Regions from separate parts of the Pseudalkalibacillus sp. A8 genome, predicted to be linked through region 2. Evidence: predicted binding sites of a transcription regulator. Region 2 holds the regulator's gene; each other region holds the start of a gene.
What was found. Region 2 encodes CtsR, which represses protease genes until heat stress. Its sites were predicted from a motif close to ATGGTCAATAAAGGTCAAACA; they were not measured.

Region 1 (10,572 bases), 1.7 Mb from region 2:
TTCCTCTTGTCATCCTTTATCGAAGACTGCCCGCTGTCACCGTAGACGATCCAAATTGCGCTTTTAATCGCATCGTCCCATGAATCGTACAGATTCAATATAGATTGTATTTGCTCATCCAATTTCTCAATTCCTTTACGATCCATCGGCCCATTTTTGTGTACATCATGGTCCATATCTGAAAAATAAGCCAGTGTAAAAGCTGGGAGTCGATCCTGTTGAATCAGATGCTTCAGTTCTTTAGCAGAAAACTTATCATTATAGCCCATGTTTTGCCACGCATTGATATTCATTCTGTTTTCTGGATTATGGTATGACATGGCACCTAAAGACAATATGGACGGCCCATCAACGGTTGAGTTTTCCGGCAAAATGTTGGCCATTCGGGCTAACTGGGGGACGTTTAAAACATGTTTTTGTTTTCCTCGAAAAATCAGCCCATTTATCGAAGCAGATGCCCTATTGGATTCCGACAGTACTTCATATAAGGTTGGTGTCTTTTCACTCAAATGCTTCTGATTCAAATTGAATAATCCGTCTTGAAGGACTTGGTTCATACCTAAACGTAAAATCTCGCCTTTCCCGCTGCCATAATTGATCAACCGACTTTCCTCTTTATTGAACCACACCAGTCCTGGTACTTGATGTCCATCCGGATACGTTCCGGTCATAAGGGTGCTGTCGATTGTTACCGACATGGTTGGATACGAGCTAATAACCTCAGTATGCAGCTGTCCTTTTTGAATCAAGAATTCCAACGCAGGTGCTTTACCTTCTTGGATCGCTTGCTGCAACGGTTTGTCCATCAATGAATCAACAAGTAAAAGCACGACTGGCTTTGATGATGGACCACCCGCATCATTGTCGTAGGCTTTCGGTGATGTAGCAAACCCGAAAACGTATATTGAAAAAACAATCAATACGATAAGAAGAACGAGCGCGCCACGCTTTACCATAACTTTAAACATCCCTTGTTCAGCAATTTATTCTTATGGTGCCCAGATGTTTCTATCCTATTTTTCGTCTTAATGCTTTTTACATGAAAAATTGGGATTGTTCTACTAACATGTTGTGGTTGAGGAAGAACAAAATAAGTATGTCTTTCGTTCACTTTAGTAAGGGAGGTATTTACAAAATGAACAGAAGAAATATTCAATGGTTGCCTGTCATTGCATCTGTAGGTATTGGTGCCGCCGCTTACAGTATGATGTCTGGAAGACAAGCAGGTCAACTTCAAAACGTTATTCCCGGTATGACGAACATGGGTGGAATGGGTGGTAACACACAAGCCAACCAAGGAACAAACCAAATGCAGTAGTAGAAACTGGTTAAGTACTGACTCGGATCGGGTCAGTACTTTTTCAGCTTTAAATGGGCTAAAAGGACTTAGAGGTGTCGCGATGGATTTAGCGGACTCCAGAGACCTTATTCGTATAAAATCATTAAAATCCAGCTGCTTTTCTGCTGATTAACTGATCAGATGTCCACTAATTTCTGGTAACACCACTTTTTGTCACAAATAGAGGAACAGATGTCCGCTAACTTTAAAGGAACAATAAAAATGAGGCTGTCCAATTGCTGAGTACCAGCCCTCTTCGACATAAGTCATCGAGAGTCAGGCACATGTTGGACAGCCTCTAACTCATTCAAGCAAGATGACATTCAAGCCCCATCGGACCCCATTCAGACTCGAAAACAAAACCTGATTCTGGATGGAAATCCAATGTCAGTTCGTCATCTAAGTTCCTTTTTGTAAAATGATCGATGTAAAACTCGATTCCTTCTGCTCGAATGACTGAATCGCTTTTCCTTGAATCGTCCTCAATCAACTTGAACTTCATCATCGTACCGCAACCACCTTGCATTTCCGCATCGATACGCAGGATTTTATCTGGTGCAAGCTTCAACTTTTTTAGTTCGTGAAGTGCCATTTCGGTTATTTTGAGGTTCATCTTCATTTCCTCCTCCCAACCGATCTATAAGACTGGTTTTTGAGAACAATCGCTCTTTGACCTTTTGGCCAGTCGGTGTGATCGCCAATCCACCTAATGCGGTCTCTTTCAAAGATCGCGGCAAGCTTTTACCTATATCATACATCGTATCAATCACTTCGTCACATGGTATTCGGCTTTCTACCCCAGCCAGTGCCATATCCGCTGAAGAAAAAGCGATTGAAGTTCCGATCACATTCCGTTTGATGCAAGGTACTTCAACCAATCCCGCAACAGGGTCACAGACGAGCCCTAGTAAAGATTTCATAGCCATAGCCGTTGCGTGGACCGCTTGGCGCGGCGAACCACCCTTCAGCTCGACAATCGTACCTGCAGCCATAGCCGTAGCTGAACCTACCTCTGCCTGGCACCCACCTGCAGCTCCTGATATGAACGATCGGTTAGCAATAACATAACCGAGCATACTGGCTGTAAACAATCCCATCACAAGGTCGTCAAGGTCGAGATCCGTGTTTTTATGAAGGGAAAACAATACGCCTGGTAAGATTCCTGCTGCCCCGGCGGTTGGTGTCGCTACGATCACTCCCATACGGGCATTGCTTTCAGATGTCGCCATCGAGCAAGCCATTGCATCACTGATAATTGAACCAGATAGGACGTCTCCCGCTTCAATATACGCCTTCATTTTGACAGCATCTCCACCTGAGATTCCACTCGGTGCTACGGTTGCATCGTTCAATCCTTCCGTAACTGCATTCTGCATCTTGATCAAGCGCTCTTTCATCATGTCGATAATCTCTTGCTTTGATCTGCCGGATTTTATTTGCTCCTGATCGATCATCGCTTCTGCAATCGTCTTATTTTCACGTTCACAATAATCGATCAAGGCCGCTGTCGATTGGATATCCATACCTCTCACCTCCTATCAACCCATATACTGGGCATCATGTTGAAGAATCTTTTTCAAATCGTCATGACTGCTAATAGACAAATCGACATTTTCATCATTGATTCTAAAGATCTTGGCAAGCCCACCACCAACTGAAGCACCGCCGACAATCATTTTTCGGGATCCGAGTTTCACCGTCAGGATTGCAACATTCGGATGATCGAATTCACTACTGGTTTCTTTTAATACAAAATCGTACTCCAAATTTGCTTCTGCCGCTAATTCATAAGAATGTTTGATTCGCATGTCTTCCGTATCAAAACCAAGCAAGCCGCCAAGTATAGCTTTATCAGTGCCATGTCCCTGGTAGGTCTCTGCAAAAGAATCATATAGCTTGATTTCAGCCTGACAAGGTACACCACCTATAAGTTCATAGGCAACGCGGCCAATCCAAACTGCACCTGCTGTATGGGAACTCGAAGGACCGACCATGATCGGTCCTATAATATCAAAACAACTATTGTAGACCATATAAACGCCTCCTTAACACAGGGAACTTTCTCCATCTATTGCCAAAAATAAAAAGGACAAAGAAGGTGAATTCACCTGCTCTGTCCTTTTTACCTGAGAGATTATTGGTTACCCCTTTGGTGGCTTTCGCGCTCTCCAGAGATGCGTCCAATCGCAGTTCGTTTACCTGAGAGATTTGTTCCATGGTTTTCTGAAACTTGCTCCTTCGGTGTCGGGATTTGAACCTCCGACTCTCCCACAATCTTCATTCGCACATATATTTACTTCTTAATTGTATTATGTGGGATTTAAGGTTGATTTGTCAATTATTTCAGGAAACGCTTACACTAGTGACAGTGAAAGCATCCCTTGTACAAGAGGTTGAGAGATGCAGCCGAACTTCAAATTGCATAAAAAATGAAAAGCTGCCCCCTTCATTTCACACTGGACAGCCTTCAAAAATTGCTATTCAGTCAGGATTTATTCCTTCAATTCAATGTCTTTAATTTGTGCTTGGGGCATTAGGATTTCTTTTGCATTGAATTCTTTTAAAGGCATATGGTTGCTGATGCGATTGGGTGCATCCGGATTTGCCAATGCACTTGTGCCGAGACTTATATAATCAGCTTCACCTTGATTAATCAGCTTCCGTGCTTTATCTGGCTCTCCTAAACCACCATTGGCAATGACCGGAAGGCCGCTGAAATCTTTGGCTGCCTTAGCCATTGTTTTCGTTCCGACTCCAAAACTTGGAGCAGCGCCATCTCCATCGGTTACATGGATATAGTCTAGAGTGGTTTTTCCAAGCATTGAAAAGATCGTATAAGCATCCTTCTCACCATTCGGCCACTTATGTTCCTGATCCGCGACCTTCCCTTGTGAAATACGAATACCGACCATGAAATCCTCTCCAACTGCTTCTCGAACTGCTTCAATGATTTCAAGACTGAACTGAAGGCGATTTTCAAGCGATCCTCCATATTGATCCTGTCGATGGTTTAAATAATCAGTCAAGAATTGGTCTAGTAAATAGCCATTGGCTCCATGAATCTCAATGCCGTCAAAACCAGCCTCTTTGGAAAGAATTGCTGCGTTTGCAAATGCCTTTTTCACATCGGCAATCTCGTTCACCGTGATTTCTTTCGGCTCTTTATATGGACCGGATCCACCGTAAAACGGAAGTTGCTCCCCTTTTGGACGGATTGAAGATGGTGCTACCGTTTCATCTGTAAAACGGTTACCTTGTGCCTGACTTCCGGCATGCATAAGTTGTGCAATCATTTTCGTACCATGTTGATGAACAGTTTCTACGATCGGTTTCCATGCTTCCATTTGTTTAACGTCTGTAATTCCTGGCTGGTTATGATAACCTTGACTGTAGGATTTATCAAGATAAATTCCTTCTGTTATAATTGCCCCGAAACCACCTTCAGCATAGCGTTCATAATACTTTTCCATCCGTTCATTAGCTTGTCCGTCGGTTTCCGCACTTACACGGGTCATCGGGGCCACCAAATAACGATTTTTCAATTCCACTTTTCCCAGTTTTCCTATATTGTATAATGGATCCATTATCCTCGCACTCCCTTTCATAATGTTAGTGGATATACTTTATTAAGTTATTGTTTAAGGTAACAGGGCATATATACGGAATCAAGATATAAGCTCAAAGAAAAAACACCCACTAGGGGTGTCATTATGTATGGCTGGGCTAGCTGGATTCGAACCAGCGCATGACGGAGTCAAAGTCCGTTGCCTTACCGCTTGGCTATAGCCCATTAATGTTGAACACATCTTCTATTATTGATTATTATTTTAAAAAATATGCTAAAAAATTTCAAGAATTTCAAGTGTGAATGATGGACGCTTACAGGGGTAAATTAACCTTGAGGTGATGACTGATGAGATTGGTCGATGAAATATATGATACGTTTAAATACCACTTTTCAGCTGATGAAGAAGATATGTATCCAATTGTATATGGATTGCTCGTGGAAAAATCGCGGGAAGAAATTTTCGAACATTTGGAAGAACTATCTGATGAGGAGTTGAACGAGATGGTGACTTTATTCATACTTGATCAACTTCAGAAAAAATTAGCTGAAGAAGGAATCGGCCGTGTAACCCTTGGGCAGGATTACACAGACGATTATCTTCAACAGTAATTTTTTCAAGTCTGTTGAAATTCTTTTTCCATTTTGAATACTTTTGAATCTGTGTATACAAAATTGATAGCCCGATGCCGAATATTGCTGAGACAAATGACTGATACCCCTTTAATAACAAGTCCACGGATAAGGACGAGTAATGAAGAAAATATAAAATGAAGCATAGAGTCCAAACATCATTTTAGTTTGAATAAGATTCTTCCATTCATTAATAAGGTCAAAAAGATGATGAGTCCGACCAGGACACGTTCCAAAACCAGGTCTTCAGGATAATTGATTCCGATCGGAGTCAAATTGATGTACTTTTTGATACAACGCTCCTACCTTCCTTATTACTTGATCGTTTCCTTTTTTACCAGGCCATAACCCAGAGCTTCCAAAGCTTGTTGTAATGTAGTATAGATATTTAAATTGTGTAGATCAATTCCCAGGTTAACTGCAGTAATCGCAACTGCTGAACGGATCCCTGTAATCACCGCTTTAACTCCCAAAAGCTTTAGCGTTGTGACTAGCTGAAAAATATGATGCGCAACCATAGTATCAACGATTGTTAAACCAGACAAATCGATGATCAATCGCTCCAGTTTCATATCCTGACACCGCTCTAAAGCTTTTTCTTGTATCATTTTTGCGCGGTTTGTATCGATATCACCGATGATTGGAAGAACCGCTAATCCAGTGAATAAAGGTACGACTGGAACAGATAATTCCAGTAATGTATCTTGATATCTTTGTGCGATTTGCAGATTGTATTCGACATAGCTTTTGCTGTAGCCAAAGACAGCTTGATCCAGTACAGGGTCTAATCCGTTTGCTATTTTAATGATATCTTCCCCACCAAGCCTTTCTTGTTCCACTATTTCAGCGATGAAAATCCAAAGGGCTTTTCGATAATATTGTGTATTTTGAAGCGCTTCAGTTATCGGTACATCTTTTACGACTGCTTCTTTTCCTTTTTCGATCCCCCAATCGATCGCTTCGTTAAAATTTGCATGGTCATCTTTTTTCAAGTTGGTACCGATCATTTCGATCAACTTCAATGCCCTTTCTTTCATTGCTTCTTCTGTCAAGAAATCATTATCCACATTGACCGCCTCTAATCGGAGCAGGGCTATTTTATCAGCGATCCTCTGTTTATTTTCTATAATTTTTTCAGCAACATAAAAGACTCTGTCTGTCTGTTCTGTATGATTCATGTATCCTTTACCCCTTTATTGATGATAATTTACCTAATTAATTCTCCAGAAACAAATAAAATCCCTGCAAGTCTGACATATGTTCGTTCATATATGAGAAGGAATCCTTAAGGTTATGTTGGAATATATTTGTCAGATATATTTTTTAGGAGATGAAGTAGATGGAATCTATAGCTGTAATCTATTTAGAAGAAGTGAAGTCGAATATCAAAGGATTGAAAACGCAGGGTGAGCGTGTATTTTTGCAATTATCTACAGAAGAGCTATTTTGGACACCCAATAAAGAATCCAACAGTATCGCAATCATTGTCAAACATTTGAGCGGGAATATGGTTTCGAGATGGACTGACTTTTTGAACACAGATGGAGAGAAACCCGATCGTCATCGTGATACTGAGTTCATTGATAATATGGATACACGAGACGAATTAATGGCTATGTGGGAAAACGGATGGGACGTCTTCGTGAATACGATAGATTCCCTAAATGAAGAAGACTTGATGAAGACGGTCTATATCCGAAAGGAACCCTTGAACGTGGTCAATGCAATCCAAAGACAAATTACACATTACTCTTCCCACATCGGCCAAATCATTTACATCGGAAAACAACTGAAAGGAGGCGACTGGAACACATTGAGCATCCCAAGAGGCAAATCAGATCAGTACATCCCATAGTGTACCAGGTACCCTTTCAAACCTCTTTATACACCTCGCTTCCAGAACGGTGCCAGGCACCGGATGAAAGTTCTTGTGGCTCTAAGGTCTTATTTCGGTTCCTGGCACTTTTTTAGCTGATAAAATAAGGGATAATGGAATTCTTTTACGTCGCTCGTACTCCTCAATCGTACTGAAACGATGACGTTCTGGGGTTCCTTCCTTCAGGTCTATGAGCATGAATCCAGCATCTAGCAATTCTTGTACATATCGTTCTATGGTCAGATGATATTTTGTCACCGTTTGGTTGATCCAAGGCTCGTGTCGTTCTCCGATAGCGAAATAATCATCTACAATCCAATCTGTACGTTGCTTTCCTTCAGCACTCTTCATTGAAGCCGTGATAATAGGGTGCTGTACACTGAATACAAACTTCCCATCATCTCTCAACATTTGATGGATCTTTTGAAAAAGCGCAAAAAGATCTGCTAAATAATGAAAAACGAACCGAGAAATAATGAGATCATACTTCTTGTTCCCAGTCTTCAAATTATTTAAATCCATTTGCTCCAACAAAGCATTCGTATCCTTTAAATTTCCTTCAGCTAGTTCAATCATTTTCTCTGATCCATCTATACCATGGTAACTTGATGCCCCACCAGCGAAAAGTTCGACCCCAGTCTGGCCATCACCGCAACCAAGGTCGAGTACGTCTTTTCCTTTAACATCACCGAGTAAGACCATCAATGCAGGCCCTCCAATGACATTGTTCGGGCTTTCTGCTCGATGACGCCTCTCTTGATACCGATGAAAGAAATCATCCTTATCGTAATACGAATATCCTCCCATGATTAATCCCTGCCTTCTTTTACATCGAGTAGAAAGATCCGCTTTGAACCCCCCCGCGTACATCAGCTTTTCTGTTCCGGATCGACTCAAGCTCTTCAATTGTAAATCCTCGGGCTTTTGCAAGCGCATAGACTACTTCCATCAGATCAGCTAACTCTTCAAGCACAGAATCGCTATCCTCAGCATCCTGGTATTCCTTAAGCTCCTCTCCCGCCTTTTCCTCTAGAGCTTTTAAGTATTCTTTTTCATCCAGGATACGAGTCTCGTAATCATCTCCACCAGCATCAATGATTTCAGGAATCCGAACACGAACCAATTTACTATAAACAGGCATTTCAATCGCTCCTACCATGATCTATATTTGAAAACCGTTACATTTCGGAAGCAATGCATAATTTAACCCAAGGAATGGTTTTGACACTCAAAAGGGATAGAACACTTCAGAGCCATCTAATTTGTTTAATATTCTCCGGGTTTGCAAAACCGTCTAAGTATCTCCTATCTCCAACGATACAAATCTCTATACCTCCATATTTTACATATAACGGATGTGTTATTTCGTCAAGATTACAATAACGTTATGTATCCTTCGAACTCTTCTGTGTCCAAAAATGTTTGCCCGTACCGCCTTTCCGTAATCTTTTCCAGTCTTTGCGATCACCGGGTTTTCTTTTCAGTAATCCCTTCCCTCCACTTTTTCCTCAAGATCCTAACCCTATAACTCTATATCGCTCAGCCACTTCTTTTCCTATATTATACCATTCTGATAGGTTGCTATCAGAAATTTTCCAATTCACTGCCTCTTCCCTAACACCTTTCATCGAACTATGATAATATTTTTCTAGAGGAGGGATTTTAAGATGAAATCGTTTGAGGAAAAGTTGGATCAATACGCTGAACTCGTTGTAAAAACCGGATTGAATATACAAGAAGGACAACGCTTGTTGATTCTTTCGCCGATCGAAGCAAAAGAGTTTACACGCAAAGTTACGAAGCACGCTTATGATAATGGTTGTAAACGGGTATTTGTTGACTGGAAAGATACCGAAACCAGCCGCTTCCACTTTGAAGGAGCTTCTGAAGAAACTTTGAAAGATGATCTGCCACAGTGGGAAATCGACAAGTATAATAGTTTCGCAGAAAACAATGATTGCTTGTTAAACATTACGGGAGACGACCCGAATGCATACAAGGGAGTACCTCCAGAGCGTATCATGTGGGTACAGAAAAATCGCGGTGAAAAGCTCCAATCATTCTCAAAAGCACAGCTGAATGGGGATATTCACTGGGCGATCGCTGGTGTTCCTACTGTAGGTTGGGCAAAAAGTGTTTTCCCTGATAAAAGTGAAGAGGAAGCAATCGAGGCGCTTTGGGAAGCAATTTTCAAAACTGTCCGTATCGATCAGGAAGACCCTGTCGCAGCCTGGGAGGAACATGGTAAAGCTCTTTCTGAAAAAGTAGATTACTTGAATGAGAAGCGCTTTAAGACGCTCCATTATCAATCAGAAGGGACTGACCTGACCATTGACCTTCATCCGGATCATCTATGGATCGGGGGTGGTCATGAATCGACTTTCAATTCGTCTTACATACCGAACCTTCCGACTGAAGAAGTTTTCACAACCCCACATAAAAATGGTGTGAATGGAACGGTCTCTAGTAAAAAGCCTTTATCTGCAATGGGAAATATAATCGATAACTTCAGCATCACTTTTGAAGATGGTAAAGTTGTTGATTTCAGTGCAGAAACAGGTTATGACACACTTAAACAATTGCTTGAGATTGATGAAGGTATGAAATTCCTGGGTGAGGTTGCTTTAGTACCATACGACTCGCCGATTTCGAACAGCGGGATCATTTTCAACAACACACTTTATGATGAAAATGCCTCCTGTCACCTGGCAATTGGAACTGCCATTACCATGTCTGTCAAAGACGTTGGCAAACTTTCCAAAGAAGAGTTAGAAGAACGAGGCGTCAACCAAAGCCGAGGTCATACCGACTTTATGATCGGATCTGCTGACTTGGATATTGTCGCACAAACAAGTGACGGCCAAAAGGTTCAACTGTTCAAAGACGGAAACTGGGAAATTTAAAAAATAATAGGACTGACTATGACGATGTTTTGCTTCCAAAAGGAATCTTGCATCCTTCCTAGTCTAGTCCTGTTTTTATTATGCAAAATCAAAAATTTCCACCTGAAGATCTTGATTGACTTTAATGATTTTCCCTTTTCCATCCGTCCCTTGTTTAGCGTCGTGATGACAGTTCTGACAGTATGAATACGCCAAGTTCGGGGGATACCCTGCCTTCAAAATATCCTCCACCGATTGAACGCCATAGCAGTTGGAA
Region 2 (10,572 bases):
TAACCACTTTACTTAACATCGACGATGTTTTCAAGAACCGTTATCTAGTTTTGAGGGAACAGTATCCCTTGAATTTCATACAGTCTGGTGACGATGGCGAAGAGGTCACACCCGTTCCCATGCCGAACACGGAAGTTAAGCTCTTCAGCGCCAATGGTAATTGGGGGCTTCCCCCTGTGAGAGTAGGACGTCGCCGGGCTTATATATTGGAGGATTAGCTCAGCTGGGAGAGCACCTGCCTTACAAGCAGGGGGTCGGCGGTTCGATCCCGTCATCCTCCACCATTATGCTGGCCTAGCTCAATTGGTAGAGCAACTGACTTGTAATCAGTAGGTTGGGGGTTCAAGTCCTCTGGCCAGCACCACTTTTACGAGCCATTAGCTCAGTCGGTAGAGCATCTGACTTTTAATCAGAGGGTCGAAGGTTCGAGTCCTTCATGGCTCACCATTTTAGATAACGATATAGTATTGCGGGTGTGGCGGAATTGGCAGACGCGCTAGACTTAGGATCTAGTGTCCTTGCGACGTGGGGGTTCAAGTCCCTCCACCCGCACCACATGCGGAAGTAGTTCAGTGGTAGAACACCACCTTGCCAAGGTGGGGGTCGCGGGTTCGAATCCCGTCTTCCGCTCCATTATGCCGGGGTGGTGGAATTGGCAGACACACAGGACTTAAAATCCTGCGGTAGGTGACTACCGTGCCGGTTCAAGTCCGGCCCTCGGCACCATTTTCGAAACAGCAAAACCTATAATAAAGTGCGCCCGTAGCTCAATTGGATAGAGCGTCTGACTACGGATCAGAAGGTTAGGGGTTCGACTCCTCTCGGGCGCGCCATATAACGGGAAGTGGCTCAGCTTGGTAGAGCACCTGGTTTGGGACCAGGGGGTCGCAGGTTCAAATCCTGTCTTCCCGACCATTTGATTAATTAAGGGGCCTTAGCTCAGCTGGGAGAGCGCCTGCCTTGCACGCAGGAGGTCAGCGGTTCGATCCCGCTAGGCTCCACCAAAAAAACTATTGACAATCAGTCGATGGGATGCTATAATTTATTATTGTCGCCTAAGAAAAAAGCGGCACAAAAAGCTCTTTGAAAACTGAACAAAAGCCAAGCGTGAAACGGGTCTTTTATAAGAACCCTGAATCAATTTCGATTTCATTTAATGAGCAATCAAACACTTTATTGGAGAGTTTGATCCTGGCTCAGGACGAACGCTGGCGGCGTGCCTAATACATGCAAGTCGAGCGGACCAACGAGGAGCTTGCTCCTCAGAGGTCAGCGGCGGACGGGTGAGTAACACGTGGGCAACCTGCCTGTAAGACTGGGATAACTCCGGGAAACCGGGGCTAATACCGGATAACATTCTCCTCTGCATAGAGGAGGATTAAAAGATGGCTTCGGCTATCACTTACAGATGGGCCCGCGGCGCATTAGCTAGTTGGTGAGGTAAGGGCTCACCAAGGCGACGATGCGTAGCCGACCTGAGAGGGTGATCGGCCACACTGGGACTGAGACACGGCCCAGACTCCTACGGGAGGCAGCAGTAGGGAATCTTCGGCAATGGACGAAAGTCTGACCGAGCAACGCCGCGTGAGTGAGGAAGGCCTTCGGGTCGTAAAGCTCTGTTGTTAGGGAAGAACAAGTACCGTTCGAACAGGGCGGTACCTTGACGGTACCTAACCAGAAAGCCACGGCTAACTACGTGCCAGCAGCCGCGGTAATACGTAGGTGGCAAGCGTTGTCCGGAATTATTGGGCGTAAAGCGCGCGCAGGCGGTCTCTTAAGTCTGATGTGAAAGCCCACGGCTCAACCGTGGAGGGTCATTGGAAACTGGGGGACTTGAGTACTGGAGAGGAGAGTGGAATTCCATGTGTAGCGGTGAAATGCGTAGATATATGGAGGAACACCAGTGGCGAAGGCGGCTCTCTGGCCAGTAACTGACGCTGAGGCGCGAAAGCGTGGGGAGCAAACAGGATTAGATACCCTGGTAGTCCACGCCGTAAACGATGAGTGCTAGGTGTTGGGGGGTTCCACCCTCAGTGCTGACGTTAACACATTAAGCACTCCGCCTGGGGAGTACGACCGCAAGGTTGAAACTCAAAGGAATTGACGGGGGCCCGCACAAGCAGTGGAGCATGTGGTTTAATTCGAAGCAACGCGAAGAACCTTACCAGGTCTTGACATCCTTCGCTACTTCCAGAGATGGAAGGTTCCCCTTCGGGGGACGAAGTGACAGGTGGTGCATGGTTGTCGTCAGCTCGTGTCGTGAGATGTTGGGTTAAGTCCCGCAACGAGCGCAACCCTTGATCTTAGTTGCCAGCATTCAGTTGGGCACTCTAAGGTGACTGCCGGTGACAAACCGGAGGAAGGTGGGGACGACGTCAAATCATCATGCCCCTTATGACCTGGGCTACACACGTGCTACAATGGATGGTACAAAGGGCAGCAAAACCGCGAGGTTGAGCGAATCCCATAAAGCCATTCTCAGTTCGGATTGCAGGCTGCAACTCGCCTGCATGAAGCCGGAATTGCTAGTAATCGCGGATCAGCATGCCGCGGTGAATACGTTCCCGGGCCTTGTACACACCGCCCGTCACACCACGAGAGTTTGTAACACCCGAAGTCGGTGAGGTAACCTTTTGGAACCAGCCGCCGAAGGTGGGACAGATGATTGGGGTGAAGTCGTAACAAGGTAGCCGTATCGGAAGGTGCGGCTGGATCACCTCCTTTCTAAGGAGTCCTTTATGGACATGGAACACGCTTTGGCTTTTGTTTAGTTTTGAAAGAGCTCATTCTCTTTCAGAACATTGTTCCTTGAAAACTAGATAATGAAATTCTTGAAAACAAGACATCGAAAACGTCATTTAATGACAAGTAAGAAGTGTAAGTTCATTCATAACGTGGTTAAGTTATGAAGGGCGCACGGTGGATGCCTTGGCACTAGGAGCCGAAGAAGGACGGGACGAACACCGATATGCCTCGGGGAGCTGTAAGTAAGCTTTGATCCGGGGATTTCCGAATGGGGGAACCCACTGCCCGTAATGGGGTAGGATCCATACCTGAATTCATAGGGTATGAGAAGGCAGACCTGGGGAACTGAAACATCTTAGTACCCAGAGGAAGAGAAAGCAATCGCGATTTCCTGAGTAGCGGCGAGCGAAACGGAAACAGCCCAAACCAAGAGGCTTGCCTCTTGGGGTTGTAGGACACTCTATACGGAGTAAGAAAGGAACGGCGTAGGCGAAGCGGTCTGGAAAGGCCCGCCAGAGGAGGTAACAGCCCTGTAGCCAAAACGTCGTTCCCTCCAGAGTGGATCCTGAGTACGGCGGGACACGTGAAACCCCGTCGGAAGCTGGGAGGACCATCTCCCAAGGCTAAATACTCCCTAGTGACCGATAGTGAACCAGTACCGTGAGGGAAAGGTGAAAAGCACCCCGGAAGGGGAGTGAAAGAGATCCTGAAACCGTGTGCCTACAAGTAGTCGGAGCCCATTAACGGGTGACGGCGTGCCTTTTGTAGAATGAACCGGCGAGTTACGATAACGTGCAAGGTTAAGTCGCAGAGACGGAGCCGCAGCGAAAGCGAGTCTGAACAGGGCGCATGAGTACGTTGTCGTAGACCCGAAACCGAGTGATCTACCCATGTCCAGGGTGAAGTTCAGGTAACACTGAATGGAGGCCCGAACCCACGCACGTTGAAAAGTGCGGGGATGAGGTGTGGGTAGGGGTGAAATGCCAATCGAACTCGGAGATAGCTGGTTCTCCCCGAAATAGCTTTAGGGCTAGCCTCGTGGTGAGAGTTCTGGAGGTAGAGCACTGATTGGACTAGGGGTCCCCACAGGATTACCGAATTCAGTCAAACTCCGAATGCCAGGAACTTGTCCACGGGAGTCAGACTGCGAGTGATAAGATCCGTAGTCGAGAGGGAAACAGCCCAGACCATCAGCTAAGGTCCCCAAGTATACGTTAAGTGGAAAAGGATGTGGAGTTGCCCAGACAACCAGGATGTTGGCTTAGAAGCAGCCACCATTTAAAGAGTGCGTAATAGCTCACTGGTCGAGTGACTCTGCGCCGAAAATGTACCGGGGCTAAACGTATCACCGAAGCTATGGATTGTACCTAACGGTACAGTGGTAGGGGAGCGTTCGAAGGGCTGAGAAGCGAGACCGGAAGGACTCGTGGAGCGCTTTGAAGTGAGAATGCCGGTATGAGTAGCGAAAAGAGAAGTGAGAATCTTCTCCATCGAAAGCCCAAGGTTTCCTGAGGAAGGCTCGTCCGCTCAGGGTTAGTCGGGACCTAAGCCGAGGCCGAAAGGCGTAGGCGATGGCCAACAGGTTGATATTCCTGTACCACCTCCTTTCCGTTTGAGCAACGGGGGGACGCAGGAAGGTAGGGAGAGCGCGCTGATGGATATGCGCGTCCAAGCAGTCAGGCCGGTGGATAGGCAAATCCGTCCACCATACGGCGGAGCTGTGATGGCGAGGGAACTAGAGTACCGAAGTCCCTGATCCTACACTGCCAAGAAAAGCCTCTAGCGAGGAAAGAGGTGCCCGTACCGTAAACCGACACAGGTAGGCGAGGAGAGAATCCTAAGATGCTCGGGAGAACTCTCGTTAAGGAACTCGGCAAAATGACCCCGTAACTTCGGGAGAAGGGGTGCTCTGATAGGGTGCAAGCCCGAGAGAGCCGCAGTGAAAAGATCCAAGCGACTGTTTAGCAAAAACACAGGTCTCTGCGAAGCCGTAAGGCGAAGTATAGGGGCTGACACCTGCCCGGTGCTGGAAGGTTAAGAGGAGGGGTTATCCATTAGGAGAAGCTCTGAATCGAAGCCCCAGTAAACGGCGGCCGTAACTATAACGGTCCTAAGGTAGCGAAATTCCTTGTCGGGTAAGTTCCGACCCGCACGAAAGGTGCAACGACTTGGATACTGTCTCAACGAGAGACCCGGTGAAATTATAGTACCTGTGAAGATGCAGGTTACCCGCGACAGGACGGAAAGACCCCATGGAGCTTTACTGTAGCCTGATATTGGATTTTGGTATCGTTTGTACAGGATAGGTAGGAGCCAGAGAAGCCGGACCGCCAGGTTCGGTGGAGGCGTCGGTGGGATACTACCCTGACGGTATTGAAATTCTAACCCAGGACCGTGATCCGGTCCGGAGACAGTGTCAGGTGGGCAGTTTGACTGGGGCGGTCGCCTCCTAAAGTGTAACGGAGGCGCCCAAAGGTTCCCTCAGAATGGTTGGAAATCATTCGCAGAGTGTAAAGGCACAAGGGAGCTTGACTGCGAGACCTACAAGTCGAGCAGGGACGAAAGTCGGGCTTAGTGATCCGGTGGTTCCGCATGGAAGGGCCATCGCTCAACGGATAAAAGCTACCCTGGGGATAACAGGCTTATCTCCCCCAAGAGTCCACATCGACGGGGAGGTTTGGCACCTCGATGTCGGCTCATCGCATCCTGGGGCTGAAGTAGGTCCCAAGGGTTGGGCTGTTCGCCCATTAAAGCGGTACGCGAGCTGGGTTCAGAACGTCGTGAGACAGTTCGGTCCCTATCCGTCGCGGGCGCAGGAAATTTGAGAGGAGCTGTCCTTAGTACGAGAGGACCGGGATGGACACACCGCTGGTGTACCAGTTGTTCCGCCAGGAGCATAGCTGGGTAGCTACGTGTGGACGGGATAAGTGCTGAAAGCATCTAAGCATGAAGCCCCCCTCAAGATGAGATTTCCCATCGCGTTAAGCGAGTAAGATCCCTCAGAGATGATGAGGTTGATAGGTCTGGTGTGGAAGCGTGGTGACACGTGGAGCTGACAGATACTAATCGATCGAGGACTTAACCACTTCACTTAAATATCGACGATGTTTTCAAGAACCGTTATCTAGTTTTGAGGGAACAGTATCCCTTGAATTTCATACAGTCTGGTGACGATGGCGAAGAGGTCACACCCGTTCCCATGCCGAACACGGAAGTTAAGCTCTTCAGCGCCAATGGTAATTGGGGGCTTCCCCCTGTGAGAGTAGGACGTCGCCGGGCACCACAAGAGTAGTCGAGAGACTGCTCTTTTTTATGTATGGTGAAATTAGGGTTCGAACCTTTTCGTTTTAGAGATTGCAAAAGGAATTTTAAGTAACTTAGAGGGTTTTGACACCCTGAAACCGAGAAAAAAGCCAAAACGAGGCACTCAAAGAGGGGCTTCGACACCCTGAAATCGAGAAAAAGCTAAAATAAGGTCCTCAAACAGAATCCTTAAGACCGTGAAAACGCGAAAATCGCAAAATGACGTACTCAAACGAGAATACTAACACATTGAACTGGCGAAAGAAGGCTGATACGCATGCTAATGGTTCTTTTAAAATGAAGATTTTTGCTTCCAAAAATCTTTTATGTTTTTACCCCTTACGAAATACATAGTGGAACAACCCCCAACGTTATACACGAAAGCAAAAAGGGAAAGCATTATAAAAGTTGAAAGACAATAAAAGAGAATGAAGAGAATGAGTATTATTTCCTCTTTTATTGCTGTTAGCCTATAATTGGATACTATATACCATACCATGTAATATAGAGACATTATCACAATCGGAATTACAGGGGAGATATAAATGGAATCTTGGTTATTTCAATGGTGGAATGAAGAAACGATGATCATCACGATCAGACTTGTATTGGCAGCAGTGCTGTGTGGGTTAGTCGGTATTGAGCGTGAATTCAAACGTCATCCGGCTGGATTTCGTACACATTTATTAGTCGGTGTCGGTGCATGTTTGATGATGATTTTATCAATGTTCGGTTTCGAAGATTTTTTAAATACGCATGAGAGGGTACAAGGTTTTGACCCCTCACGTTTAGCAGCTTATGTCGTGAGCGGGATCGGTTTTTTAGGTGCTGGAACAATTCTTGTTCACGGTGTAACGGTTAAGGGACTGACGACTGCAGCCTCGATATGGGTAGTTGCAGGAATCGGCCTAGTTGTGGGAATTGGAATGTATTATGAAGCCATTTTTACAACATTTATCGTAATTTTGAGTCTGTTGTTCCTGAACAAATTTGAGGATTTGTATTTGCGAAAGCAACGCTACCATCATGTAACGGTCATTGTAGAAAATAAAGAAGTGTCTTTATCTAAAATTGTAAACGAGTTGGAGTCGTTGAAAACACCGATTTTAAGTTTATCAGTAGAAGATCACCCAAATGATGCAGCGATTCCCCTAATAAAATATACGTTCAAAATACAGATATCTAACCCAAAAAAGCTCCCCGAATTGTATGACAAGATACAATCGATCGACTATGTTCATAAAGTGTTTGCAACAGAGTAAAAAATTGTTTAACACTTAAAAAGTCTGTCTATAATGTAAACATCAAAACATTTGCAACTTGCGGGCAAATGTTTATAATTATAGTCAAAGAAAGTCAAAGTCAGATATGAGGAGGGGCAATAATGGGATGAAAAATATATCAGATATTATTGAAGCGCATTTGAAGGAAATCATCAAAGGAAGTCACAAAAAAGCAATTGAAATCAAAAGAAGTGAAATTGCTGAACAATTTCAATGCGTCCCCTCGCAAATCAATTATGTAATCAATACAAGGTTTACGATTGAAAAAGGCTTTATTGTGGAAAGTAAAAGAGGAGGAGGAGGATATATTCGAATTATAAAAGTGGAGACCGATAATTCGACAATCTTGCTTGATCAGATCCTCAAAATGATCAATACACGAATCAGTCAGGCTGCCAGTGAAAACATCATCTACAGATTGTTGGAAGAAGGGATCATCACAAAGAAAGAAGCAAGGCTGATGAAAAGTGTGATTGATCGCTCTACAATCAATATCGTATTGCCTTATCGAGACGAACTACGTGCAAATTTGTTAAAAGCAATGATACAAAGTTTGAAATATAAAGATTGAGGGGGAGTGTAAGGCGTGTACTGTCAAGAATGCCAGCAGAGACCAGCAACTTTGCACTTCACAAAGATCATCAATGGCAAAAAGAATGAATTCCATATTTGTGAACAATGTGCAAAGGAAAAAGGGGATTTAATACCAGGATCCAATTCGTTTTCCATCCACAATCTATTATCAGGGCTTCTTAACTTCGATCAACCTTTAAGCGATACCAACAATCCTCAACCAGAAAAGCAAGTGATACAATGTGATCAATGCGGCTTGAGTTATGCGGAATTTGCGAAGATTGGCCGGTTTGGTTGTCCGAATTGTTATAAAACCTTCGAACCAAAATTGACACCGATGTTCAAACGAATCCATGGAGGTAATACAAACCATACTGGAAAAATCCCGAAAAGAATAGGTAATGAACTGATTGAACGGAAAAAGATCGATCAACTCAAACAGAAATTACAGCAGTTAATCGCCCAAGAAGAATTTGAAGAAGCAGCGAACGTAAGAGACCAAATTCGAATGATGGAAAAACGGTTCGAAGGGGGGAGCTGATCGGTGTCTCTTAAAAAATTTATCAGTGATGCGATAAGTCCTTGGATGAAACGAGAAGGACCTGATTCAGATATAGTCCTAAGCAGCCGGATCCGATTGGCTCGCAATTTAGAAAATCATGTATTTCCAATCATTTCGAACGAGCAACAGGCTGATGAAGTGAACCAACAAATCCGAAAACATTATGAAAATCAAACATATGGTAATGTAGGCGTCTTATCATATATCGACATCGATGATTTGAAACCTATTGAGAAAAGGGTCCTAGTCGAGAAACATCTGGTTAGTCCTAACCTTATTGAGAATACGAAGCATTCCGGAGTATTGATGAGTGATGAAGAAAATGTAAGTATCATGATCAATGAGGAAGACCATCTCCGTATCCAATGTCTTTTTCCAGGATTTCAATTGATCGAAGCACTGACCTTGGCAAGCGGGATTGACGATTGGTTTGAGGAAAAATTGAATTACGCCTTCGATGAACAGCATGGGTACTTAACAAGCTGTCCGACGAATGTCGGAACAGGGATGAGAGCCTCTGTCATGATGCACTTGCCTGCACTTGTTTTAACACAAAAGATCCATCGGATCATCCCTGCGATCAATCAATTGGGATTGGTGGTCAGAGGAATTTACGGGGAAGGCAGTGAAGCTCAAGGAAATGTTTTTCAAGTTTCAAACCAAATGACATTAGGAAAATCTGAACAGGATATTATCGAAGATCTAAGAGGGGTCGTCATCCAACTTATTGAAGAAGAACGATCGGCCAGGAAAAACTTATTTGAATCCTCGAAGATACAATTGGAAGACCGGGTTTACAGGTCACTCGGTATCCTGGCAAACAGTCGCATCATACAATCTAAAGAAGCCACAAAATGTTTATCGGATGTACGACTAGGCATCGATTTGAAATTAATAGAAGGTATTTCTAACACGATATTGAATGAACTTATGATACTCACTCAACCAGGATTTTTACAACAATACGCAGATGAAACGTTATCTCCGGATGAAAGGGATATCCGCCGCGCAACGTTGATCCGTGAGAGATTGAAGTTAGAAAAGAACAACGAATAGGAAGGTGATCAAGATGATGTTTGGTCGATTTACTGAAAGAGCACAAAAAGTACTCGCTCTTGCACAAGAAGAAGCGATTCGCCTAGGGCATAACAATGTTGGAACTGAGCATATTTTACTTGGTTTGGTACGTGAAGGTGAAGGCATCGCAGCAAAAGCACTTTCTGTTCTAGGGTTAAGTCCTGAAAAAATTCAAAAAGAAGTTGAAACCTTGATTGGCAAGGGGCAAGAATCTGTCCAAACGATCCATTACACCCCTAGAGCCAAAAAAGTGATTGAATTATCCATGGATGAAGCTCGGAAACTTGGTCATTCTTATGTTGGTACGGAACATATATTGCTAGGATTGATTCGTGAAGGCGAAGGTGTCGCTGCGCGTGTTCTGAACAATTTAGGTGTAAGCCTGAATAAAGCACGGCAACAAGTTCTGCAACTGTTAGGAAGCAATGAGTCTTCCTCATCGTCAGGTGGTTCTTCTGTCAACGCGAATACACCGACACTTGATAGCCTTGCCCGTGACTTGACAGCTGTAGCCCGTGATGACAGTCTTGATCCAGTCATCGGCCGCAGTAAAGAAATTGAACGTGTCATCGAAGTATTGAGCCGTCGTACAAAAAACAACCCGGTTCTGATTGGGGAACCAGGTGTTGGTAAAACGGCGATTGCAGAGGGACTTGCACAACAAATCATCAATAATGAAGTACCTGAAACCTTGAGGGATAAACGTGTCATGACCCTCGATATGGGAACAGTCGTCGCTGGAACGAAATATCGTGGTGAATTTGAAGACCGCCTGAAAAAAGTGATGGATGAAATCCGTCAGGCAGGAAACATAATCCTATTCATCGACGAACTTCATACCTTGATCGGGGCAGGGGGAGCAGAGGGTGCGATCGATGCTTCAAACATCTTAAAACCTGCACTTGCTCGTGGTGAACTACAATGTATTGGCGCAACCACCTTGGATGAATATAGAAAATATATTGAAAAGGATGCGGCGTTAGAACGACGGTTCCAGCCGATTCGTGTCAACGAACCGACAAATGATGA
Region 3 (10,572 bases), 1.4 Mb from region 2:
ACTAAGCAGATCGCTTCCGCTTTTCTTTAGCCCGCGGAAAGGGAGTGAATTTCGCAAAAATCGCACAATGAAGAATAACCGTGCATTATTATAAAAAATCGATATATAAATCATATATAGGAATGTACAAGGAGGAATGATCCATTGTTAGAAAAAAAGTTGACGGTTGAATTGAAAACCGGCTTGCAGGCTCGTCCAGCAGCGCTCTTCGTTCAAGAAGCGAATCGTTTTTCAGCAGATGTATTTTTAGAGAAAGACGGAAAGAAAGTGAATGCGAAAAGCATCATGGGAATTATGAGCCTGGCTGTAGGATCAGGTTCGCAAGTAACGATCGTGACAGACGGTAGAGATGAAGAAGAGGCACTCAATGCATTAGAAAAATACATTACAACAGCTGAATAAGTACATAAACACTGCTCCTGAATCAGAAGGAGCGGTGTTTTTTTGTGAATCGGATTTTTTAATGTAACCAAAACTAAGGTTCGTCTAGTAAAAAATAGGGTTAATCAGGTAAATTCCATAATCTGTCCGCTGATTTAGGAGGATTTTATAATTATCAACTTACTTATTGTAAGTAACAAGAAGTGTGGTATACTAAAGTCAACAACTTATTAAAAGTAAGTAGGAGGAATTGAAAATGAAATTTCACGGTCATTCAAACATATATGTGGGTCTTGTGCATCTGGTTGTTTCTGATCTTGATCGTTCTCTCGATTTTTATACGGATGTCTTAGGCTTTTCAGTTTTAGAGAAACAAGAGGGAGCGGCATCGCTGACAGTTGATGGTACAAAAGCTCTTATCACGTTAGAAGAGAATAGGGATGCTCAACCGAAACGAACAAGATCGACCGGACTGTACCATTTTGCGATCCTGGTACCGACAAGGGAAAACCTTGGTGCATCATTAACAAGGCTTATAGAAAAGGGATATCCTCTCCAAGGCGGAGCGGATCATTTGTTCAGTGAAGCGCTATACTTAGCTGACCCAGATGGGAATGGTATTGAAATCTACACGGATCGTCCAGCCGAGAAATGGACTTGGGAGAATGGTGAACTGCCGTTTGTCAGTGATCCGCTTGATATGGAAGGCTTGCTGAAGGAAGCTGACGGAAAAGCATGGGGAGGACTTCCTGCTGAAACAGTGATGGGGCATATACACCTCCATGTCAATGATCTTCAAGAAGCGAAGCGTTTTTATACTGATGGGCTAGGTTTCGAAATAACGGTACCATTCCGTCACCAGGCTTTATTTGTGGCTTCTGGCGGTTATCATCATCATGTCGGATTGAACACCTGGAATGGAACAGGTGCACAGCGGCCGCCTGTAAATGTAGTCGGGATGAAGTGGTATACGATCAACTTTCCAAATCATCAAAGATTGAAGGAGACTGTTGAACGATTAACTTCACTAGGTTTTATTGTGGAAAAAGTAGACGGCGTTCTCTGGTCGGAGGATCCTTCCGGAAATCGCATCAACCTTGTCATTTAATAAGATGGGGATGACCCATAAGTGTCTGGGTCTCTCTGTACTTAACAACATTGTTTGCCAGTTCAGGAACGATTATAGATGAAGTGAAACGAAAAAATGCACAATCCGGTTTGTCGTAATCAGGTAAAAGAGTTATTGGCGAATTCTTATCAAGACAAAAATAACAATGAAAAAAGTGCCTGTCCCACCGATGGGACAGGCATTTAACATTTATTTATCTATCTTTGAAAGAAAAAGGGGAGCTTGATCAAAAATGCGATCACAACAGTCTTCGATTATCCTTGTACCGAAGTTGTCTGCTTTTCTCGTACACGAAGGGCTGCTTCCTGCATATTTTTCAGGGCGGCGATGGATTCTTCGATACCGCGGGTCTTCAAGCCGCAATCAGGGTTGACCCAGAATTGGCGGGGGTCAAGGACCTGCAAAGCACGGAGAATGCTTTTTTCCATTTCTTCGATACTTGGGACGCGAGGACTATGAATATCGTACACGCCAAGTCCGATTTCTTTGTCGTACCCGATTTTCTCAAAGTCTTCAATTAATTCGCCGTGACTACGGGCAGCCTCAATCGAAATGACGTCTGCATCCAGTTGGTCGATCGTATCGATGATTTCCCCGAATTCGGAGTAACACATATGAGTATGGATTTGTGTTTCATTTTTCACCGATGAAGTAGCGATTCTGAACGCATAGATAGCTTCATTAAGATACGCTTGCTGTTTGTCTTTTTTCAGCGGCAAGCCTTCGCGGAGTGCAGGTTCATCAACCTGAATCATGCCGATGCCGTTGTCTTCCAAATACTTGATTTCTTTTTGCAATGCCAGGGCGATTTGTTTTGTGACCTCGGACGGTTTTATGTCATCTCTGACGAAGGACCAGTTCAGAATCGTGATCGGTCCTGTAAGCATTCCTTTGACCGGTTTCTTCGTGAGTGACTGGGCATAGATGATTTCCTTGACGGTCATCGGCTCTGGTAAAGCTACATCACCAAAAATGATCGGCGGCTTCACACAACGGGAACCGTAAGATTGAACCCACGCATAATCTGTAAAGGCGAATCCTTTGAGCTTTTCACCAAAGTATTCGACCATATCGTTCCGTTCGAATTCTCCATGAACGAGAACATCGAGTCCAATTTCTTCTTGGAGATCAATCCATTCGGATGTTTTTTCTTTAACGAAGGTTTCGTAAGCTTCTGTTGACCATTTCCCTTTACGGAAACGGGAGCGTGCCTGCCTGATTTCCGTCGTTTGCGGAAGGCTTCCGATGGTTGTGGTAGGCAGTAAAGGTAGCTGGAAAACGTCCTGCTGCAAAGCCTGGCGTTCGATGAAAGGGAGGGCACGGGCTGGCTCTTTTCCTTTCCATTTTTCCACTTCCTCCTGAACGTCCGGGTTGTTGCGTTCCGTTGAATTCCAAAACTGATCAAGACGGCTCATCTGCTTCTCTACCTCAGCAGCGATACTGTCTTTTCCATCGTTTACACCTTTGGTCAAAAGGACGGTCTCCTGTAATTTCTGGTCAGCAAAGGCCAAAGCGTGCTTCAGTTCATCATCTAATCGTTCTTCTGAATCGGTCGTAACCGGTACGTGCAGCAGGCTGCAGGATGGCTGGATGACCAATTGTTCATCATTGACATGCTTACGTATCACTTCAATTTGCTGCCATGTTTTCTCCAAATCACTGCGCCATACGTTCCGGCCATCGATGAGACCTGCGGCAAGGGTTTTGTCAGCAGGGAAGCCATGTTTTTTCAGAGCGGCAAGGTTTTCTCCATCATCATGGATGAAATCGATTCCGATGCCGTCGACAGGGAGAGACAGGACTTCTTCATAGTGATTGATCGATTCAAAATACGTTTGCAGAAGGACTTTCAATTCAGGAAGTTCCAGTCGAATGTTACCATAGACTTCTTTAAAATAGGCAAGCTCTTCTTTGTCCAGGCCCGTGCATAAAATCGGTTCATCGATCTGGACCCATTCTGCGCCTTCCTTTTTCAGTTCCTGCAGCACTTGTATGTATAGAGGAACAAGTGCTTCCAGAAGATTTCCAAACGTTTCCTTTTCATACCCTTTCGCAAGTTTTAAAAAGGTGATCGGGCCGAGAAGAACTGGCTTACTAATAATGCCTAGCTTTTCTTTCGCTTCAAGGAAATAGGAAAGCGGGCGATTTTCTGTCAGGTAAGGTTTTGCATCGTTTTCAATTTCAGGGACGATATAGTGGTAATTGGTATTGAACCATTTGGTCATTTCGGACGCGACTGCTACCTTGTTCCCGCGGGCGATATCAAAATACGTTTGAAGCAGCGATTCTTCCCCTGATGACTGGAAACGCTGCGGGATGAATCCGAACATGACTGCTGTATCAAGCACATGATCATAATAGCTGAAGTCCCCGGTTGGGATCCAGTCGACGCCAAGATCCTTTTGCTTCTTTAAGTCCTGCAAGCGAAGCTGTTCCATTTCCTCAAGCAATCCCTTTTCGGTCCGCTTTCCTTTCCAAAACTGTTCAAGTGCTTTCTTCCATTCACGTTTTTCACCGATTCTCGGGTAACCGATGGTTGAACTTTTTGCTTTTTGCATTGCCATTCCTCCATGTTTCTTTTTTCAATCCAATAAAAAAATCCCTCTTTCCTAGAAGAGAGACGGCGGAGCGGCATAGGGAAAAAGCTGTCGAAGAAGACAGACGAATCCCGTAAGATGCCAACACCTGCCTATTCCTCGTAGGTCGTAGTGTAGGGTTCCATAGGCAGGTCTCCTGACTTATGCTCTTCACAAACCTGCGCCTTCCCATACTGAGATAGTGACATGCTTGCAGGCTGCTCCCAAATACAGTGGCGGGACCGTGCCGGAATCTCACCGGACTTCCCTTTTAAGCTGGAACTGCATAGAGGTCCAGCACCTGTGGAACGTCGATATTTGACTGTCAATCACAAAAAAACCTCTCGGAGGAGAGGTTTCGATTTGAAAGACCTCTCTCATTTCTCAAAGCATTCGCTTTGCTGGAATTGGCACCAAGCTCCATCGTTTGGTCGGTTGCCGGGTTTCATAGGGCCAGTCCCTCCACCACTCTGAATAAGAGATTTATAAATTGGATTAATAAAAGAATACTAGCATGGCCGTCAAAAAGAGTCAAACACTGTTTTTTAAAAATTATGTTTTCCAACTAAGGCGGCTGGAGAGCACATAGAAAAACAAAGAAAGGGGTCGTGACAGTTTTGTACATATCAACAGAATAGATTTCCACTAAAAATTCATGTACATCTTTGAAAAGGATGCCATTATTTTAGGTTGAAGTGCTTACCAACGCACAACCGAACTTTGTTTAGTTCGAGCCTCCTCGTCAGCTTTCCAGTGACTAATCGGGTCGCTTCCACTTTTCTTTCAGATCACTGTTCAGGAGTGAATTTCGGAAATATCAGCAAAAAGACTCCGGCCAAGGAAATACCGAAATCATCTTCATAATTCGCTTTTTGATTATCTAGAAGGCGATGTCAGATTTTCCCGATCATAATCGAATTCCTCTTTATGCCTGGTTGGCCGGGTAACCAGTTGGCTGGGACGCCTTCGCCTGTTTTCCGTCCATGCTGGATTCCCTGAAGCAATCTTAAAATTTCAAAAATGTTCCGCCCAACCTCAAGAGGATTGACCAGTTTGGAAACGATCACTCCGTCAGGATCGATAATCACAGTAGCCCGAAGCGCCGCTCCTTTCTTTTCATCCAGTACACGATAGGCACGGGTGATCACCTGGTTCCGATCGCTGACCAACGGAAAATTGACTTTTGAAGCCGAAGGAGAGGTTTCGGTGAATACTTTATGTGCGTGTACACTGTCTGTGCTGATTGCCAACACTTCTGCATTCAATGAACGCAGCTTAGGATAAAATAGCAGCGACCGCCGCTAATTCAGTCGGTCAAACGAAAGTAAAATCACTTCCATAGAAAAAGAGGATGACCCATTTCCCTTTATATGTTTTAAGTGATACATCGATGATTTTCTTTTCAACGTTGTTGTAAGCTTCAGCATTAAAGTGAGGTGCCTCCTCTGTCGTTTGTCCACAAAATGGTAAGTTACATGTTTCCAGATCTTCAACATTAAGTCGACCATCGAGTTCTTTCAAGTGATCACCCCGAAATTTTGTCCTCCCTCATTACTATTTCTGGTATTCTTAAAATATACATTGAACCGAGGTACAGGATTAATAGAGAAGAGGGGAGAGATCCAAGATGCTCAACCTTGTATGGATCGGTTTTTTTCTGATCCTCGCCCTGTTTTTCTATTTGCGGATCAGGATTGGGCGCACCAATCAATCTTACCGTTCAAATTGCCAAGTGTGCAGAAAAGCATTCAAGCCGCCTGGCTTGACCTTCAATCGGTTACCGAAGTATTGTCCGTATTGCCAGGCAAAGCTTCGGTAAAACCATTAGAATGTGTGTTTATGATCACTAGCATTTGGCAACAAAAAACTGACCCCGATTTAATCGGAGCCAGTCTCTTGAACGATTATTTACTATCTTGGGTTACCGGTTTTTCGATGACCTCGTCAATCAGACCGTATTCTTTCGCTGCAAGAGCACTCATGAACTTATCTCGATCTGTGTCACGTTCAACAACTTCTAGTGGTTGCCCTGAACGTTCTGCGATGATTTTGTTTAGTTTTTCACGCATTTCGATGATTCGACGAGCATGGATTTCAATGTCAGCCGCTTGACCTTGTGTTCCGCCTAGTGGTTGGTGGATCATCACTTCACTGTTCGGAAGTGCGAAACGCTTTCCAGGTTCTCCAGCTGTAAGTAAGAATGCCCCCATTGATGCTGCCATACCGATACAGATTGTGCTGACTTTCGGCTTGATGAATTGCATCGTATCATAAATCGCCATACCTGAAGTGATGGATCCTCCAGGACTGTTGATATAAAGCGAAATGTCTTTGTCAGGATCTTCAGCAGCTAAGAATAATAATTGCGCTACAATCGAGTTTGCAACATTGTCATCGATCGCGCTTCCTAACATGATGATACGATCTTTTAGAAGGCGGGAGTAAATATCATAGGCACGTTCCCCGCGGTTCGTCTGTTCAATAACTGTTGGGATCAAGTTCATTTCAGAAATCCTCCTCTTTCCATAAGTATCTTTATGGCTTTACTTCATCTTACTCAATAGGTCAATATAGGTCAAACTTTTAGGCTCTTACCATCGGTTTTTTCGTTCGACGTTTTTTTTCCTTTTTCAAAAGCTCTGTTATTTTCACTTGTTGCTTTTCGCGAAATTCACTCCCTTTCCGCTGGCGAACCGCAAGCCTCCTCACTTGCACATGGATCTCAACACAAAAATGAAATCATTTTCGTGTCTGCGATGAGAATTCTTAGAAGCTTTCCTTATGCTGGCTTCGACGTTCACCATAGGGACGTGGTGGTATTTAGTCGAAGTTCATTATTATACTCGAAGATCCTTAAATCGATGCAGGGTCTTGCCTGGCTCGCTTTTCCCGCAGGAGAGTCGCAAATTTCGCTTTATGCTTTATCTGAAAAAATCAACATTTGAATTTAAGAAAACTTTTAAAATGAACCTATAACCCTTATGTAAGAATCTATGTATACATCATATCATTTTTCCCGTTCTTATCGGTTTTAAACATTCAATTGTTTGAAAGAAATGAAAGTGGAAGAGGCTCGCTGGAATATTGATAGATGGTTTACAGCAAGATTGAACGGGAAACAGAGTACTAGATAAGGTATTTTGAGAGCAGCGAAATTCCATCAATGATCGCTTGCTCTATTTGTGATTGAGAAAAATGAGGAGGTTTCAACTGTGTCTGAGGAAATGGTTCGAGTCAATGTCAATGGGGTGGAGTATCAGACATCAGAGGGGCAGAACGTATTGCAATTTTTAGAAGTAGAAGATGTCAGTGTACCAGCCATCTGTTTTCACGAAAGCCTAGGTCCGATCCAGAGTTGTGATACGTGCATCGTGGAAGTGAATGGGAAACTGAAGAGGGCTTGCGGGACGAAACTTGAAGCGGATATGGAAATCAGTACGCAGCACGAAGATGTACATAAAGCTCAGGATCTAGCAATGGACCAGATTTTACACAAGCATGAATTGTATTGTACGGTTTGTGATTACAATAATGGACGATGCAATATCCATAACACGGTGGCTGAGATGCAGAAGGAACACCAACAGCTTCCTTTCAAAGAGAAGGGATACGACATTGATGATTCAGGTTCGTTCTACCGGTATGATCCGAACCAATGCATATTATGCGGTCGTTGTGTCGAGGTTTGCCAGGATGTCGAGGTCAATGAAACGCTGACGATCGATTGGGAACGGGAGCAGCCACGCGTTCTCTGGGATAACGATGTACCGATTGATGAATCTTCTTGTGTCAACTGTGGTCAATGTGTAACCGTCTGTCCGTGTAACGCGCTCATGGAAAAATCAATGATCAAAGAAGCAGGATATCTGACAGACGTTGAACAAGGCACGTTGAGGTCGATGATTGATTTTACGAAAAATGTGGAGTCTGGATTCGGTCCATTGTTCGCGATTTCAGATACCGAAGCGGAAATGCGGGAGGATCGTATTGAGAAAACGAAAACGGTTTGTACGTATTGTGGAGTGGGCTGCAGTTTTGATGTTTGGACGAAGGGCCGGCATATTTTAAAAATCCAGCCACAGCCTGAAGCGCCAGCCAACGGGATTTCGACCTGCGTGAAAGGGAAATTCGGCTGGGATTACGTAAATAGTGAAGAGCGGTTGACAAAGCCTCTTATCCGGCACGGGGATGCGTTCAAGGAAGTGGAATGGGATGAGGCGATTTCGTATATAGCAAAAAGATTGAAAGAGATCCATGCCGAAAGCGGTCCGGATGCGCTTGGATTCATCGCTTCCTCCAAAGCGACGAACGAAGAGTCCTACTTGATGCAAAAGCTTTCCCGACAGGTCTTTGGTACGAACAATGTCGATAATTGTTCAAGGTACTGTCAGTCTCCTGCAACAAAAGGCTTGTTCCGGACTGTCGGTTATGGCGGGGATGCCGGTTCGATCGACGATATTGCGACTGCAGACCTTGTGATCACGGTTGGTTCAAACACTGCGGAATCACATCCTGTTTTGGCATCAAGGATCAAAAAAGCACAAAAACTGTTCGGCCAGAGGATGATTGTTGCTGATATCCGTGAACATGAGATGGCAGAACGTGCGGACTTATTCATCAAGCCGAAACCAGGCTCAGACCTTGTCTGGCTGTCAGCAGTAACGAATTATATTATCGAACAAGGCTGGCATGACGAGGAATTTTTGAAAAAACGAGTGATCAATGTCGGAGAATATTTTGAAAAGATTAAGAAGTTCACCCTCGATTATGCTGAAGAGGTAACAGGGCTTTCGAAGGAGACGATGATCAAAATTGCAGAGGAAATCCACAGATCTGGTTCGACTGTGATTTGCTGGGCGATGGGTATTACGCAGCAAAGAGGCGGAAGTGATACCAGCACAGCGATCTCTAATTTGTTGATCGTAACTGGCAACTACGGACGTCATGGTACGGGAGCTTATCCGCTGAGAGGGCATAACAACGTACAAGGTTGCAGCGATTTCGGCAGCATGCCAAACACATTCCCTGGATACCAGGATGTGCAGGATGATGAGATCCGTAAAAAGTTCGAAGATACGTGGGGAGTTGATTTACCAGGTGAACCTGGACTGACCAACCACGGGATGGTCGATGCCATTCATGAAGGGTCTTTACGTGCCCTTTATCTTCAAGGTGAGGATATGGGAATTGTGGATGCAAACGCAAATTACGTCCAGCGCGGTTTTGGACAACTAGATTTCTTCGTTGTCCAGGACTTGTTTTTATCAAGGACATCTGAATTTGCGGATGTCATTTTACCGGCAGTACCGAGTCTTGAAAAAGAAGGAACTTTCGTGAATATGGAACGTCGAATCCAGCGTATCTATCCTGCACTTCCAACACTTGGAGATACAAAACCGGATTGGGAAATCACGCAAATGATCGCGAATGAACTTGGAGCGGGTTGGGATTATCAAGGCCCAGCAGAGATCATGGATGAAATCGCTAAGCTGACGCCGATGTTTGCAGGTGTATCCTATGAACGGTTGGAAGGATATAAAAGTCTTGTCTGGCCTGTCGATGAAGAGGGGATTGACATGCCTATGCTTTATGAAGAGAAATTCCATTTTGATGATGGAAAAGCTAGATTGTATTTCGTCGATTGGACAGAGCCAACGGGTACCGACGGGGAATACGACCTTCACGTCAATAGCGGACGATTGCTTGAGCACTTCCATGAAGGGAATATGACCTACAAATCGGAAGGGATTACCCGGAAAACGCCATTCTGTTTCATTGAAGTATCTCCTGATCTGGCAAAAGAGCGCGGACTGAAAGACGGTTCTACAGTAAGGCTGACGTCTAGGACGGGGTCAGTCAAAGGCAGAGTCGTTGTTACAGAGCGAGTGAAAGGGAAGGAGCTTTATATTCCTCTTAATGACAATGGTGATCTTGCAGTGAACAAATTGACGTCAAGCGAGGTCGATAAGGATACCGATACACCAGCTTATAAAGATACTTCGGTCAGGATGGAATTGTTGAACTTCGAAGGTGAGAGGCCGCTTCCGCATAACAACCATCGATTCGGTAACCGGCAGCCGCAGATCGGGATTAAAATCGAGGAAAAATGGAAGCGCGATGATTACGTGTTTCCAGGGAATGTCATTCGCAAGAAGGAAGTGAATAAGTAATGGCTGAGCCTACCCGTAAAGTAGAACCTCTGGTACCATCCAAGGATGAATTCCGTGAAAAAGGGATGGAGGAGATCGAACAGGCATTAGCTGAGCGTAAGGACGCGATTATCGAGCTGATCCACCTGGTAGACCGGCTGCACGAAAGCGATCTGCTGCCATTGATCAATGCGTTGGTGAACCACCGTGACCTGGCGACTTCCGCTTTCTTCCGGGAAATCAACCGGCCACATAATGCGAAGTTCGCACGTAATGTCGTCGATTTCATCGGATTTTTGGGAACGATCGAATTCAAAAATATGCAACCATTCATGGA

Region 1: ACJROX_RS09630 (serine dehydratase beta chain) is a predicted target of CtsR. The motif match lies at 3,425-3,445, and genes of this name have one in related genera.
Region 3: clpP (ATP-dependent Clp endopeptidase proteolytic subunit ClpP) is a predicted target of CtsR. The motif match lies at 6,648-6,668, and genes of this name have one in related genera.

Annotation. Positions count from the first base shown of each region.
Region 1 covers NZ_CP174509.1:1,849,812-1,860,383, reverse strand. Annotated here, with positions in the region: gene ACJROX_RS09650 (alkaline phosphatase family protein) at 1-968, opposite strand, end outside; gene ACJROX_RS09645 (hypothetical protein) at 1,136-1,318, shown strand; gene ACJROX_RS09640 (iron-sulfur cluster biosynthesis family protein) at 1,647-1,952, opposite strand; gene sdaAA (L-serine ammonia-lyase, iron-sulfur-dependent, subunit alpha) at 1,888-2,862, opposite strand; gene ACJROX_RS09630 (serine dehydratase beta chain) at 2,878-3,372, opposite strand; glycine riboswitch at 3,517-3,620, opposite strand; gene ACJROX_RS09625 (HisA/HisF-related TIM barrel protein) at 3,832-4,923, opposite strand; tRNA gene ACJROX_RS09620 (tRNA-Gln) at 5,055-5,129, opposite strand; gene ACJROX_RS09615 (DUF6154 family protein) at 5,253-5,516, shown strand; gene ACJROX_RS09610 (STAS domain-containing protein) at 5,852-6,715, opposite strand; gene ACJROX_RS09605 (DUF1572 family protein) at 6,877-7,392, shown strand; gene ACJROX_RS09600 (class I SAM-dependent DNA methyltransferase) at 7,474-8,220, opposite strand; gene ACJROX_RS09595 (nucleoside triphosphate pyrophosphohydrolase) at 8,240-8,572, opposite strand; gene ACJROX_RS09590 (aminopeptidase) at 9,081-10,316, shown strand; gene ACJROX_RS09585 (VVA0879 family protein) at 10,395-10,572, opposite strand, start outside.
Region 2 covers NZ_CP174509.1:119,619-130,190, forward strand. Annotated here, with positions in the region: rRNA gene ACJROX_RS00585 (23S ribosomal RNA) at 1-7, shown strand, start outside; rRNA gene rrf (5S ribosomal RNA) at 84-199, shown strand; tRNA gene ACJROX_RS00595 (tRNA-Val) at 209-284, shown strand; tRNA gene ACJROX_RS00600 (tRNA-Thr) at 289-364, shown strand; tRNA gene ACJROX_RS00605 (tRNA-Lys) at 372-447, shown strand; tRNA gene ACJROX_RS00610 (tRNA-Leu) at 470-555, shown strand; tRNA gene ACJROX_RS00615 (tRNA-Gly) at 559-633, shown strand; tRNA gene ACJROX_RS00620 (tRNA-Leu) at 638-726, shown strand; tRNA gene ACJROX_RS00625 (tRNA-Arg) at 757-833, shown strand; tRNA gene ACJROX_RS00630 (tRNA-Pro) at 839-915, shown strand; tRNA gene ACJROX_RS00635 (tRNA-Ala) at 929-1,004, shown strand; rRNA gene ACJROX_RS00640 (16S ribosomal RNA) at 1,174-2,724, shown strand; rRNA gene ACJROX_RS00645 (23S ribosomal RNA) at 2,897-5,831, shown strand; rRNA gene rrf (5S ribosomal RNA) at 5,909-6,024, shown strand; gene ACJROX_RS00655 (MgtC/SapB family protein) at 6,594-7,310, shown strand; gene ACJROX_RS00660 (CtsR family transcriptional regulator) at 7,438-7,902, shown strand; gene ACJROX_RS00665 (UvrB/UvrC motif-containing protein) at 7,918-8,445, shown strand; gene ACJROX_RS00670 (protein arginine kinase) at 8,449-9,522, shown strand; gene clpC (ATP-dependent protease ATP-binding subunit ClpC) at 9,536-10,572, shown strand, end outside.
Region 3 covers NZ_CP174509.1:4,692,860-4,703,431, reverse strand. Annotated here, with positions in the region: gene ACJROX_RS24015 (HPr family phosphocarrier protein) at 145-402, shown strand; gene ACJROX_RS24010 (VOC family protein) at 638-1,489, shown strand; gene metE (5-methyltetrahydropteroyltriglutamate--homocysteine S-methyltransferase) at 1,765-4,068, opposite strand; cobalamin riboswitch at 4,216-4,406, opposite strand; SAM riboswitch class I at 4,461-4,567, opposite strand; partial or broken gene ACJROX_RS24000 (peroxiredoxin) at 4,980-5,571, opposite strand; gene clpP (ATP-dependent Clp endopeptidase proteolytic subunit ClpP) at 5,991-6,590, opposite strand; gene fdhF (formate dehydrogenase subunit alpha) at 7,311-10,256, shown strand; gene ACJROX_RS23985 (DUF1641 domain-containing protein) at 10,256-10,572, shown strand, end outside.